DNA from 2 places in the Kitasatospora sp. NPDC089913 genome. Region 1 is predicted to be linked to the other one. Evidence: predicted binding sites of a transcription regulator. Region 1 holds the regulator's gene; the other holds the start of a gene.
The links. The regulator HspR, encoded in region 1, represses chaperone genes until heat shock. The targets are predictions, from matches to a motif close to TTGAGNNNNNNNNNCTCAA.
Positions count from the first base shown of each region.

Region 2: lon (endopeptidase La) is a predicted target of HspR. The motif match lies at 3,354-3,372, and genes of this name have one in related genera.

Region 1 covers NZ_JBIVGI010000026.1:48,069-55,225, forward strand. The annotation lists gene ACIPYS_RS30975 (LuxR C-terminal-related transcriptional regulator) at 422-1,450, shown strand; gene ACIPYS_RS30980 (LuxR C-terminal-related transcriptional regulator) at 1,437-2,456, shown strand; gene ACIPYS_RS30985 (hypothetical protein) at 2,464-3,090, opposite strand; gene ACIPYS_RS30990 (helix-turn-helix domain-containing protein) at 3,638-4,648, opposite strand; gene ACIPYS_RS30995 (heat shock protein transcriptional repressor HspR) at 4,844-5,314, opposite strand; gene dnaJ (molecular chaperone DnaJ) at 5,364-6,518, opposite strand; gene grpE (nucleotide exchange factor GrpE) at 6,677-7,157, opposite strand, start outside.
Region 2 covers NZ_JBIVGI010000005.1:205,692-212,848, forward strand. The annotation lists gene ACIPYS_RS10705 (ROK family transcriptional regulator) at 1-172, opposite strand, end outside; gene ACIPYS_RS10710 (GtrA family protein) at 197-730, opposite strand; gene lon (endopeptidase La) at 848-3,331, opposite strand; gene ACIPYS_RS10720 (rhomboid-like protein) at 3,577-4,374, opposite strand; gene ACIPYS_RS10725 (response regulator transcription factor) at 4,924-5,661, shown strand; gene ACIPYS_RS10730 (cell wall metabolism sensor histidine kinase WalK) at 5,749-6,879, shown strand.

The DNA.
Region 1 (7,157 bases):
CTGCAGGTTTCTGCAATTGCGAGAACATGCAGCAGGGCGGCACTTGTTCACCGGCCGTCACGCTGTGAGGGTGGAGCCACGCCAGGTCGTCCGGGCAACCGCAGCCCGATGACGGTGACTTGCTCTTCAATACTGGATGCGACCGGCACGTCCGCACGTGCCTGCATATCGGGGGGAAGAGCGCCGGCCGGGACGCCATGTGTGGTGATGGCCCCCGGGACCGGAGCCGGCGAGGCGTTGCTGCTCCGCCTCGCCGGAAGCGCCGGGACCGCGGCGTGGACCGACGGCTCCCCGGACCCGTGTGCGACGGCACCCGGGGTCCGGGGGCCCGTCGGTCCCCAGTACCGTGAGGGCCGCCGGGCACCGTGCGGCGCGCGGAGGCCCCCACACCCCCGAGAGAACCCGGCAGGGAGCGTTCGACGTGACGTTCGGAGCGACGGTGGATCCGGAGCACGCCCCGGGCGGCGTCCCCGACGACGAGGGCGCGACCGCCGCGGCCGCCGGCGAACCCGACGAGACCGCCCGCGGCCTCTACCTCGCGATCCTCGCCGACGGCGGGCGCGTCCGCGTCGCCGACGTCCCCGAGGCCGACCGGGAGGCCGTCCGCCGGCTGGTCTCCATCGGCCTGCTGATGCCCAACCCGATGGACGCCTGCTACACCGCCGTCAGCCCCCGCTCGGTCAGTGACCGGCTCGGCGCCGAACTCCGCAGCGAGGCCACCCGGCTCCTGGTCCGCGCGGAGAACCTCCCCGGCACCCTGGACGCCCTCACCCGCGCCTACGACGCGATGCCCCGCCCGCCCGAGCGCTCCGGCGGCGCCGTCCACATCGAGGGCCACATCCACATCCGGCACCGGATCTCGCAGCTGGTCTCCGACTGCCGCACCGAGGTCCTCACCGTCCAGCCGGGGCCCCGCCCGGCCGACGCGCTCAAGATCGCGATCCAGCAGGACGTCCAGCTGCTCCGGCGCGGCTGCTCGCTGCGCACCATCTACCAGCCGGTCGCGATGTCCGAACCGCCCGCCCTCGCCTACGCCGAGGAGGTCACCCGGCGCGGCTCGCTGATCCGGATCCTGGACGAGCCCATCCAGCGGCTGATGATCTTCGACCGCTCGGTCGCCGTGATCTCCGCCTCGGAGGACCACAGCACCGCCGCGTTCATCACCGACCCGGCCGCGATCGCGTTCATCGTGAACGCCTTCGAACGCGACTGGTGCCGCGCCGACGCCATCGGCCGTTCCACCGCGCCCGGCCGGGGCGACGCCCACAGCGCTCCCGAACGCGTCGGCCGCCTCCTCGCCCGCGGCCTCACCCAACGCGCCGTCGCCACCCGCCTCGGCCTCAGCGAGCGGACGGTCGCCGCCCACATCTCCCGACTGCGCGACCGCTACGGGGCCCAGACCCTGTTCCAGCTCGGCTGGCTGATGCGGGGCGGCCGTGACGACGGATGACCCGTCGGCCGCGGCCGTCCCCAGGACCTCGGAGGTGCTGGACGCGGCACTGCCGGACGAGGCCGCCCGGGAGCTCTACCTCGGGGTGCTGGGCCGGGGCGGCCGGATCGGGTCCGCCGAGGTGGCCCCGGCGGACCGGGCCGCGCTGGCGGCGCTGATCCGCCTCGGCCTGCTGGTGCCGCACGCCCTGGACTCGTCGTACGTGGCCGTGAGCCCGCGGGCGCTCGCCGACCAGGTGGCGGCGGACCTGCGCGCGGAGGGGGTCAGGCTGCTCCAGCAGTCCGAGCGGCTGCCGGACCGCCTGGACGAACTCGTCCGGGCCTACGAACGCACCTCGCGCCACCTCGATGTGACGGGTGGTGTGGAGCACGTCGAGGGTGTGCCGGAGATCCGCACGCTGCTGACCTGCCTCGCGCGGGAGTACCCGCACGAGTCCATGACCATGCAGCCGGGAGGCGCCCGTCCGGCCGGCGTCGTCGCGGACATGCTCCACCACACCAGTGCCTACCTGCGCAGGGGCGGCAGCGTCCGGACGATCCACCAGCCGCCGGCCAGGCTCGACCCGGCCACGGTCGACTACGCCGCGGAGGTCACGCGGCTCGGCTGCTCGATCCGGACGCTGGCCGCCGACTTCAGCCGTCTGGTGATCTTCGACCGTTCGGTGGCGGTGCTGCCGAAGGGCGCGGACGGGACGAAGGCCGTGCTGGTGACCGATCCGGCCGTGGTGGCGTTCCTGGTGGACACCTTCGAGCAGCACTGGCACCACGCCGAAGGCGTCAACTGGGCGGCGCTGGCCGCCGGTACGGCCGATTCCGCGGTGCACGAGCAGGTCGGCCGGCTGCTCGCCCAGGGACTGACCCAGCGGACGATCGCCGTACGGCTGGGACTGAGCGAGCGGACCGTGGCCGCCCACATCTCCCGGCTCCGGGAGATGTACGACGCGGAGACGCTGTTCCAGCTCGGCTGGCAGATGCGCGGAGCCCGGGCGGGGGAACCCGGTGGCTGACCCGCGATCAGCCGGTGGCCGCGCCGGTGGGCCAGTAGCCGGTCGGGCCGACGGCCGGGGGCTGCTGCCGGGGGACGGTGAACTGCTCGCCGGGGGCGGTCCAGAAGCCCTCGCGCAGGGAGAGCGCCATGCCGGCCCAGTCGAGGGCGGTCTCCACGGTGTGGTGGAGCGCCTCCTGGGACCAGGTGTCGTCGAAGACCAGCGGCAGGACGGGGGCGACCTGCTCGATGGTGGCGATCAGCGGGTTGTGGGTGATGGCCTCGTCCACGAGCAGGACGATCGGCTTGCGCAGCGCGGACGCCCAGCCCAGCTCCAGGCTGACGCCGGCGGAGAGCGGCGCGCCGACGTAGGCGAAGACCAGGTCCGCGGACTGCAGCGCGCGGAAGTCCGACGGCACCCGCGGCTCGGGGGCGCGCCCGGCGACGGTCCAGGCATCGCTGTGGTGGGCGCTGTAGACGGCGGCGCCACTGCGGAGAAGGGTGGTGCGCAGGGTCGTCAGCCGCGTCCGGCTGGCGAGAGTCACCACACTGTCCGCCGGCCCGGTCAACCGCATCAGCGGCGCGGCCAGGAAGACTCGTGCACGCCGGCCCTCGGGGGCCTGGCTGTCGTGGTGACGCAGGTAGGGCTCAGTCATGATGACTCCGGGGATAGATGCCAACCAGGCCGGATTCGCCCCGTTGGGTGGTGCCTATCGGAATGCTGCTGCGCATTCGTTGCCGTCAAAACTATCTTGTCGTGCTCATGTATAGCTTTGTTGTCCCCACGTTCTTCCTGGTCGCCCCCTCTGGGGAGTGCACTGATCGTCTCTGTCGACCGTCATCACCGTCCACAGAACCGCGGTGTCATCTCGATGACTGGCAGAGAGATGACGCACTGTGCGTTCCGTCCCCCTGGCCTTCGCACGCGTCTGTGCGGCATTATGTGGCACGTTGTTCTAAACAGTGGGCTGGATACCCGGAATTAGCCCTGCCAGGAGAGGGGACATCATGTCTCGTATACGTCGGGTGGTTCGGTTTGTCCTGGTCCCACTTGTCGTCGGCGCGGGGCTTCTTGTCAGTGCTGTCGTCCCGGGGGACGACACGATCTGGAACGTCCGCGTGGGTGACGAGGCCGCGGCGCACAGGACCGTCGCCCTGGCGACGGACACCATCTGGAACTGAGCCGACGGGGTCGGTGACCGGTCACCCGAAGACTTCGGGGAGGACCTCGCCGTTGGTGGTGCGGGCCAGCGCGTAGCCGAGCTGGAAGAGCGACTCGACGTTGTGCTCGTCGCGCATCTCGGCGAGGTGGCGGGCGAGGGTCCGTTCACTGATCCCCAGCCGCCGGGCGATCACCCGGTGGTTCACGCCCTCCAGCATCAGGTCGATGATCGTCTGCCGCATCCCCGAGACGACCTGCTGCGGGACGGCGCGGGCCCCGTCGAAGTCCAGCGCGTGGCTCCAGTTGCGTTCGAAGACCTCGCTGATCAGGTAGCTGATGACGGCCTGGTCGTGGATGAACGCGGCGAGGTTCAGGTCCTCGGCGACGGGGATCACCGCGATCCGGCGGTCGATCACGATCAGTCGGGTGTAGGGCTCGTCGAGCGTCCGCACCCGGCCGCCGGCGTGGGTGATGGCGGCCACGTACTCCCTGGTCGGGGCGTGGTACCGGGTGCTCGGGTGGTAGATCGTTCTGAGCGTGATGCCCAGTCGCAGGGACACGAGGTCCCGTTCGAGGATGCCCGCCAGGGCCTCGGACGGCCGCGGGCCGCCGGGCTGGGCCGCGAGTATCTCCTCGGTGGCGCTCGAGACGATCTGCTGCACCCGCTGGTTGATCAGGACCTTGCCGCGGACGTACTCGATGGTGCCGCCGGCCTGCTCCGGCGAGTGGTAGGCGGCCGTGAGGTCGTGCAGGTCGGTGTTGAGCGCGGACGCGCGGGTGAGCAGGTCGAGGGCCTGGCGCTGCCACGAGGCGCTGAGGCTCTCGGACAGCTGCTGGGGGTCCACCGCGACGAGCACCCCGGGTTCGTCGGTGTCGGGGACGAGCAGGCCGAGGCCCACCAGTTCGTCCCGGGCCGCGCAGTCGCGGAGGAGTTCCGCGTCCTCCGCGATCCGGCCGTTCTCGCCGATGACGGCCAGGTACAGCGCACGCGCCTCCTTGGAGAGGATGCCCGTACCGCCCGCGGTGGCACTGAGCTGCTCTCGTCCACTCATCTGGGGCTCCTTGCCGTGGCCGTGCTTACCAGTACTGCCAGGTATCCAAGCAGGAAACGTGATGCAGCATGCCAGATCGGGCCGCGCCGGTGGAGCACCGCGGCCCGGTCCTCAGCACCCTCTCACCAACGCCGCGCCGCCGGCACCCCCCGGCCAGGGGGAAACCGGCGGCAGCCGTCGTACGGGCGGACGGCGTCAGCGCTTGGGGCGCCAGACGACCAGGGCGCTGGAGTGCGGGGTGGGCGGCTGGTAGGGGACGAGGTCCCGGCGGTAGGAGGCGTGGATGGTGGCCTCGCGCTGCTGGAGCGCGGTGGCCGCGCCCTCCAGGGAGTCGGCCAGTTCGGCGATGCGGGACTGGAGGGCGGTGACCTGGTTCTCCAGCTCGATGATCCGCTTGATGCCGGCCAGGTTGATGCCCTCGTCCTGGGAGAGCCGCTGGACCTCGCGCAGCTGCTGGATGTCGCGCGCGGAGTAGCGGCGGCCCCGGCCGGCGGTGCGGTCGGGGCAGACCAGGCCGAGCCGGTCGTACTGGCGGAGGGTCTGCGGGTGCAGACCGGAGAGCTCGGCGGCCACCGAGATCACGTAGACCGGGGTCTCCTCGGTGAGCACGTACTGGGGCTGCGGGGCGCTCCGCCGCGTGGTGCGGCGGGCGCCGCCACCGGGCAGGCCGTCACCGAGGCCGGGTCCGATGGGTTCGTCGGGGATCATCTGGTCGTCACGCTCCCTTCGCCGCTCTGAACAGGGCGGCTCGTGGGTCGTCGGAGGCGGTCGCCTCGCGGTACTGCTCCAGTGCGGTCAGCGCGTCGCCGGTGACGGTCTGGGGCACCACGACCTCCACGGTGACCAGCAGGTCGCCGCGGGTGCCGTCCTTGCGGGTGGCGCCCTTGCCGCGGGCCCGCAGGGTCAGGCCGTTGGCACTGCCCGGGGGCAGCTTGAGCTTCACCGACGGGCCGTTCAGGGTCGGCACCTCGATGGTGCCGCCGAGGGCGGCCTCGGGGAAGGTGACCGGGACGGTCACGGTCAGGTTGTCGCCCTTGCGCCCGAAGACGGGGTGCGGGTCGACGTGCACGGTCACGTAGAGGTCGCCCGGCTGTCCGCCGCGCTCGCCCTGGGCGCCCTTGCCCTTGAGCCGGATCCGCTGGGCGTCCTGGACGCCGGCCGGGATCCGGACCTGCATGGTGCGGGCGGAGCTGGCCCGGCCGCTGCCGTGGCAGTCGGTGCACGGGTCGTCGACGATCATGCCGCGGCCGCGGCAGTCGCGGCAGGGCTCGGAGAGCGCGAAGGCGCCCTGGCCCCGGCTCACGGTGCCGGAGCCGACGCAGGTCGGGCAGACCCGCGGGGTGGTGCCGGACTTGGCACCGGTGCCGTTGCAGAGGCGGCAGGGGGCCTGACTGGTCATCCGCAGCGGGACGGTCGCACCGTCGACGGCCTCCTCGAAGGAGAGCGTCACCTCGGTCTCGACGTCGGAGCCGCGCCGCGGCTGGGCCTGCCGGCCGCCCCGGTTGAAGAGCCCGCCGAAGACGTCGCCGATCCCGCCGCTGCCGCCGCCGCCCTGGTTGCCGTTGAACAGGTCGCCGAAGTCGAAGCTGTAGCTGCCGGTGCCACCGGGGCCGCCGGACCGGAAGCCGCCGTTGGCGAAGAGGCTGCGGGCCTCGTCGTACTCCTTGCGGCGCTTCTCGTCGGAGAGGACGTCGTACGCCTCGGAGATGTCCTTGAACCGCTCCTCGGCCTTGGTGTCGCCCTTGTTGGCGTCGGGGTGGAACTCGCGCGCCAGCTTGCGGTAGGTCTTCTTGATCTCTGTGGCGCTGGCGTCCTTCGGCACGCCGAGGACCTTGTAGTAGTCCTTCTCCACGTAGTCCTTGCCGCTCATGGCCGGCGCCACCTCCCGAGGTCCATCGTCACAGTGCTGTCAACGGTCGGAACCCGGCGAGTGGTGCCGGGGAACCTCGACAGCGCGCTGCGGAGCCGTCCGCCGTACTGGCCGGCGTACGACTCCGCAGCGCAAGGGTTGTCAGCTGTCACCGGTGGTCAGCTGTCCGAGCCACCGTCGGCCTGGTCCTTCTTCTCCCCGCCCTCGGCGGTGTCGGCGTCCGGGCCGGGCGCGGTCTGGGTGCCCGGCTGGGGCTCCGCGACCGCGACCATCGCCGGGCGGATGATCCGCTCGCCGATCCGGTAACCGGGCTGGAGGATCTGGACACAGGTGTCCTCGGTGACCTCCGAGGAGTAGCTGTGCATCAGCGCCTCGTGCATGGTCGGGTCGAAGGGCTCGCCCTCCTTGCCGAACTGCTGCAGGCCCAGCTTGGCGACGACCGTCTCCAGCGACTCGGCGACGGACTTGAAGCCGCCCGTCACCTCGCCGTGGTCGCGGGCCCGGCCGATGTCGTCCAGGACCGGGATCAGCGACTCCAGGATGTTGGAGACGGCGATCTCGCGGACCGTCAGCCGGTCGCGCTCGACCCGCTTGCGGTAGTTCTGGTACTCGGCCTGGAGGCGCTGGAGGTCGGCGGTG
Region 2 (7,157 bases), on a different contig from region 1:
TCAGCTCCTCGGCGAGCGAGGAGACCGCGGCCCTGGTCAGCCCGGTTCCGGCGGCCACCTCGGCGCGCGAGCGCGGGGCGTGCGCGATCACACCGAGCACCAGCGCCAGATTGGCCCGGCGCATCCCCTGCTGGCTCGCGGGCCCGGTCGGGGCGCCGTCCGTCTCACGCATCACCCTCACCCGCTCCCGCCGCGGCTACTGCCCCTCCGAGCCTAGGGCCCCGACGCCCGCGGGGCTTCCCGCCCCGGCCTCCTCCACCCGGGTGAAGACCCAGCGCTGCATGGCCCAGAAGCGGAACAGCATCGCCACGAAGGTGCCCAGCACCATCCCGCTCAGGAAGTCGGCCAGCTCCTGGGTGAACGGGCTGACCCAGGGCTCGCGCAGGTCCAGCAGGTAGCGCGAGGCGATCAGCGGCAGGTCGTTCACCGCCACGGCCACGGCGCTCACCAGGACGAACAGCAGAGGCTCGCGCCGGCGCCAGGAGGAGCGGAAGGACCACCGCCGGTTGAGCAGGTAGGAGACGACGGTGCCGACCACGGTCGCCACGGTGAGCGCCAGCACCGGCTTCCTCGGCATGACGGTGAACCGCAGCGCGTAGTTGATCAGCACCGTCAGGGCGAAGCAGCCGCTGCCGACCAGGAGGAACTTCACCAGCCGCCGGTGCCGGACCAGGGCCGGACGGACCCGGCCCGGTACCCGGGCCAGGGCGCGCTGGGTGAGGGACGGCATCTTCGCAGTCTGGCACGGCGCACGGAGCCCGTCCCGTCCGGCGGACCGGGCGGGACGGGCTCCGTGCGGGGGCCGGGACCGGGGCCGGGGAAGGGGCCCCGGCCCCGGCGGACCGGGTCAGGCGACGGCGGCCAGCACCTCGGCGGGCTCCAGGGCCAGCCGCAGCACCTCCCGGACGTCGGCCACCGGGTGCACGGTCAGCCGCGCCAGCACCTCCGCCGGGACGTCGTCCAGATCGGCCTCGTTCCGCCTGGGGATGATCACCGTGGTGACCCCGGCCCGGTCGGCGGCGAGCAGCTTCTGCTTCACCCCGCCGATCGGCAGCACCCGCCCGGTCAGCGACACCTCACCGGTCATCGCCACGTCGGTGCGCACCTTGCGCCCGGAGAGCAGCGAGGCCAGCGCGGTGGTCATGGTGATGCCGGCGCTCGGCCCGTCCTTGGGGACGGCCCCGGCCGGGACGTGCAGGTGCACGCCGCGGTCGCGCAGCGAGGTGACCGGCAGTTCCAGCTCGGCCCCGCGCGAACGCAGGTAGGAGAGCGCGATGTGCGCGGACTCCTTCATGACGTCGCCCAGCTGGCCGGTCAGGGTCAGGCCGGTGCCGCCGGTCTCGGCGTCGGCGAGCGAGGCCTCGATGTAGAGGACGTCGCCGCCGGCCCCGGTGACCGCCAGGCCGGTCGCCACCCCGGGCACCGCGGTGCGGCGCTCGGCGGGCTCCTGGGCCGCCTCCGGCACGTGGTGCGGCCGGCCGATCAGGGCGCGCAGCTCCTGGGCGCCGATCGCGGCGGGCAGCTCCCGCTCCCCCAGCTCGGTCTGCGCGGCGACCTTGCGCAGCACCCGGGCGATCGCCCGTTCGAGGTTCCGGACGCCGGCCTCGCGGGTGTACTCGCCCGCCAGCTTCCGCAGCGCCGGCTCGTCGACCGCGACCTCCTCGTCCTTGAGCCCGGCCCGCTCCAGCTGGCGCGGGAGCAGGTGGTCGCGGGCGATGACGACCTTCTCGTCCTCGGTGTAGCCGTCCAGGCGGACCAGCTCCATCCGGTCGAGCAGCGGCTCGGGGATGGACTCCAGCACGTTGGCGGTGGCGAGGAAGACCACGTCGGAGAGGTCCAGCTCGACCTCCAGGTAGTGGTCCCGGAAGGTGTGGTTCTGCGCCGGGTCGAGCACCTCCAGCAGGGCGGCGGCCGGGTCGCCCCGGTAGTCCGAGCCGACCTTGTCGATCTCGTCGAGCAGCACGACCGGGTTCATCGAGCCGGCCTCCTTGAGGGCCCGGACCAGCCGGCCGGGCAGCGCGCCGACGTAGGTGCGCCGGTGACCGCGGATCTCCGCCTCGTCCCGGACGCCGCCGAGCGAGACCCGGACGAAGCTGCGGCCCATGGCACGGGCCACCGACTCTCCGAGCGAGGTCTTGCCGACCCCGGGCGGGCCGACCAGCGCGAGCACCGCGCCGCCCGCCCGCCGCCCGCCGCTCTTCGGGGCGACCGTCCCGACCCGGCCGTCCTGCTCGCCCGCGGCCGCCTGCCCCGCGGCCGCCTGCCCCGCGGCCGCCTGCTCGGCCCGGCGCTTGCGGACGGCCAGGTACTCGACGATGCGGTCCTTGACGTCGGCCAGGCCGGCGTGGTCGGCGTCCAGCACCGCGCGGGCGCCGGCGATGTCGTAGCTGTCCTCGGTGCGCTCGTTCCAGGGCAGCTCCAGCACGGTGTCCAGCCAGGTGCGGATCCAGGAGCCCTCGGGCGACTGGTCGCTGGCCCGCTCCAGCTTGTCGACCTCCTTGAGGGCGGCCTCGCGGACCTTCTCCGGGAGGTCGGCGGCCTCGACCCGGGTGCGGTAGTCGTCCTCCTCGTCGGCCGGGTCGCCGTTCAGCTCGGCCAGCTCCTTGCGGACGGCCTCCAGCTGGCGGCGGAGCAGGAACTCCTTCTGCTGCTTGGCGACGCCCTCCTCGACGTCCTTGCGGATGGTGTCGTTGACCTCCTCCTCGGCGAGGTGGTCGCGGAGCAGGCCGAGCGCGTACTCCAGTCGCGCGACCTGGTCGGCCTCCAGCAACACCTTGAGCTTCTGCTCGGCGGTGACGAAGGGCGCGTAGCCGATGTTGTCGGCGAGTTCGCCGACGCCCTCGATCGCGGCCACCCGGTCGACGATCTGCCAGGCGCCGCGGCGGCGCAGCCACTGGGTGGAGAGGCTCTTGTACTCCTTGACCAGCTCGGCGGCCCGGCCGGCCACCGGGGTGCCGACGGAGGACTCGCGGAACGGCGTGGTCTCCACCCAGAGCGCGGCGCCCGGGCCGGTGGTGCCGACGCCGATCCGCACCCGGCGCACCGCGCGGACCAGCGCGGCCGGCTGCCCGATCCCGTTCGGGCCGTCGGCCAGTCGGCCGACCTGTTCGACGGTGGCGAGGGTGCCCGCCGCCGCGTAGGAGCCGTCCACCCTCGGGACCAGCAGCACCTGGGGCTTCCCGGCGGTGCCGGTGGCGGCGGCGCGCGCGGCCTCGACGGCGGCGCGGACCTCGGCGTCCTTGAGGTCCAGCGGGACGACCATGCCCGGCAGGACGACCTCGTCGTCGAGCGGCAGCACGGGCAGGGTGAGCGGTGTGGACGTCGATGCCATGATCTCTCCCCAGTCAGTGAACTTGAGTCGACCTGACTAAGGCTTAGCGGCCGCCGGATGTTCCCCTCCAGCTGTTCGCCGTGAGCGAACAGAACGGCGTCGGCGCGGCCCGTCGCGGGGCCGTCAAAAAGACCCGGTGGGCGGACCGGGAAGCGGTCCCACCGGACGGCCCGGGGAGCACCCGCCGCCGCGCGGACCGGCGAGCGGCCCCTCCCGGCGAGCGGGAGCGACTCCGGCGCGCGGACTCAGGAGCGGCCCGGCCACACGGGCCCGGGCGCGGCCCGGCGGGCCGGGGACGCGGGCGCCGGCCGGGAGGACAGCTCGGCGGGCAGGCCGAACGGGGCACGGCGCGGCCGGTGCCCCTCCCAGCGGCGCAGCCACCGCCACAGCGCCACCCCGACCAGCAGCGCCACCGGATGCCCGACCCCGGTGACGAGGTCCCGGTCGGCGGCGATCTGGTCGGCGATCATCGCCACCGCCAGCGCGAGCGCGACCGCGCGCCCCGCCGGCCGGAGCAGCCCGGCCAGCCCGCCGAGGCTGGCGAGCACGCCGTAGCTGACACCGATGTCGAGGTAGTCCATGGCGGCCGGCTCCAGCCGCCCGCTCGCCACCGCGACGACGACCACGCCCTGGGAGAGCAGGGTGGCGGTGATGTGCCCGGCCGCGAACACGACGGCCGCCCGGCCGGGGCCGACCCGGCGCTCCAGCGGTGCGACGGTGAGGGCGAAGGCCCAGAGGTAGGGCATCCAGACCGGCCCGGCCACCCAGAAGCCGCTGAACAGCAGCGCACGCAGCGGATGCTGCAGCAGGTTGTGCCCGTCCGAGCTGGACGCCTCCTGGAGCCGGAGCACGAGCTCCGGGTCGGCCAGCCCGGCGAAGGTGGTGGTGGCGCCGACCACGGCGAGGTAGCCGAGGGCGAAGGGATTGCGGCGCAGGGTCGGCACCCGGGCCAGGATCCAGTCGACCGCGCCCGTCCGCAGACCGGCCCGGAGCATCCCGTAGGGCGGCCCGCCGCGCCCGGCGGGCACCTGCCGCTCCGTCATGCCGCCTCCGCTCCAACGCCCGCAGCCGTCACCCGCGCGTGTCCAACGTACCGGCGCGTACCGGAAATCCCACCCCCACGAATTTGTCGTGGCCACGGTACGTCCGGTGCCTGGGAGTCCGCTGGGAGAACGCCGTGAGGATCCGGGGTCCACAGAGGTCCGCATTGGTCCAGACCTTCCCTCCCTTTCGGGACCGCTTTCCGCCCTGACCGGCGGCTTGGCGTCAACTCATGTGCATACGTACCGTTACGGAGTGAAAAAACGCCGGGTAAGGTATCGGCCCGTGCCCACTTCCCGGTGGGCCCGAAAGCCGGTCCGACAGTCCGGCCCGCGGGCCGGAAATGTCCGGTCCACCTGCCGGGAATCACCTGCGGTCCGTACGCTGCGAGGTGTACGGGAGACGGAGAGCGGCCCACGCCCTCGCCGTCGCCCGCGCACGCGACGGGACGGCGGACCCGGCACAGTCCACGACGGAACAAGACTACGAAGCGGAGCCTTCGCCATCCCCACAGGTGGCCGGCCCGCAGCCCTGGGGGCGGTGGCGTGACCGTGACAGAAATTCAGCAGGACAACCAGAACACCGGCGGCACGGTGAGCAGCCAGCGCAGAGTGCTGGTGGTGGAGGACGAACCCACGATCGCCGAGTCGATCGCGGCCCGGTTGGGCGCGGAGGGCTTCAAGGTGGCGGTGGCCCACGACGGCCCCGGCGCCGTCGACGGCTTCCACACCTGGCAGCCGGACCTCGTCGTCCTCGACATCATGCTGCCCGGCTTCGACGGCCTCGAGGTGTGCCGCCGGATCCAGGCCCAGCGCCCGGTGCCGGTCCTGATGCTCACCGCGCGGGACGACGAGACGGACCTGCTGGTCGGCCTCGGCGTCGGCGCCGACGACTACATGACCAAGCCCTTCTCCATGCGCGAACTGGCCGCCCGGGTCAACGTGCTGCTGCGCCGCGTCGAGCGCGCCCAGCAGGCCGCCCGGACGCCCGCGCTGGGCAGCCTGCGCTTCGGCGAGCTGGAGATCGACCACGTGCAGCGCCGGGTCCGGCTGGCCTCGGGCGACGTCCACCTGACGCCGACCGAGTTCGACCTGCTCGCCTGCCTGGCCGCCCAGCCGCGCGCCGTGCTCACCCGTGAGCAGCTGCTGGCCGAGGTCTGGGACTGGACGGACGCGTCCGGCACCCGCACCGTCGACAGCCACGTCAAGGCACTGCGCCGCAAGATCGGCGCCAGCTGGATCCGCACCGTGCACGGTGTCGGGTACGCGCTGGAGGCCCCGCTCTCGTAGCGGCACCACCCTCGGACACCGGGCCGCCGGGGGGCCCGCTGTCCCGAACCGCCGTGCGGCGGACCCATGCGGGGGACCACAGGACCAATGACCTTTCCACAGCAACGCAACGGGGACATCGACGGCGGTCGGCCGCCCACCCTGGCCGCCCGCGCCGCGAAACGGGTCTGGGCCGACATCCGGCCGCTCGACCCGGTCCGCTCCATCAAGGGCAAACTCGCCCTCCTGGTGATCGTCTCGGTCTTCCTGGCCACCGGCATGGTGGTCGTGGCGATCCGGTCCGAGACCCAGATCCGGATCATCATGATCTTCTCGATGATCGCCTCGCTGCTCTTCATGCAGTTCCTCGCGCACGGGCTGACCGCCCCGCTGCGCGACATGACCGCCGCCGCCCGCGCGATGGCCTCCGGCGACTACAGCCGCCGGGTCGAGGTGAACTCGCGGGACGAGATCGGCGAGCTCGCCGCGACCTTCAACCAGATGGCCTCCGACCTGGAGGCCGCCGACCGGCACCGGCGCGAGCTGGTCGCCAACGTCTCGCACGAGCTGCGCACGCCGATCGCCGCACTGCGGGCCGTGCTGGAGAACGTGGTCGACGGCGTCGTCCAGCCCAACCCGGCGACCCTGGGTGCCGCGCTGGAGCAGACCGAGCGGCTCGGCCGGCTGGTCACCCACCTGCTCGACCTCTCCAAGATCGACGACGGTGTGGTCGACCTGGACGCGCGCCCGTTCGAGGTGCGCGAGTTCCTGGACGGCGTGCTGCGCGGGGTCACCGTGGACGGCGCGACGGCCGGCGGGGCCTTCTCCCGGCGCGGCGACGTCCGGCTCGCCCTGGAGGTCAGCCCGGCCGGGCTGACCGGCGTCGCCGACACCGAACGGCTCCACCAGGTGGTGGCCAACCTGGTCGACAACGCCTGCAAGCACTCCCCGCCCGGCGGCACCGTGACGGTGCGGGCCAGGCCCGACGAGGGCCCCGGGGCCCTGCTGCTGGAGGTCGAGGACCAGGGTCCCGGCATCCCGGCGGCGGACCGGGCCAGGGTCTTCGAGCGGTTCGGCCGCAGCGGCACCGCGACCGCGGCCGGCCCCGGCGCCGACGGCGGGACCGGCCTCGGCCTGGCCATCGCCCGCTGGGCGGTGGACCTGCACGGCGGGCGGATCGAGGTGGCCGAGGCCGAGCGCGGCTGCCGGATCGAGGTCCGGCTGCCCGGCCCGCGCTGACGTCCGTCCGCGTCGTCGGTCCGACCCCGGACCGACGACGCGGACGGACGTCGGCACCGGGACGCGGGCGGACCCTCGGCACCGGGACGGATGTCACAGATCCGACACAGTGCACAAACAGGACCTGCGCCCCGATTTGTCCGTATTTGGCATCCTTTGGATGGCGATCGGAAGCGGTCGGTTCCCCGCCGATGTGGCTTTCTAACGCACATTTCCAGCCAAACAGCAGGTCAGGACTGTGATCTGGGCGACGCCTGCCCCCCGGGGACTGCGCGATC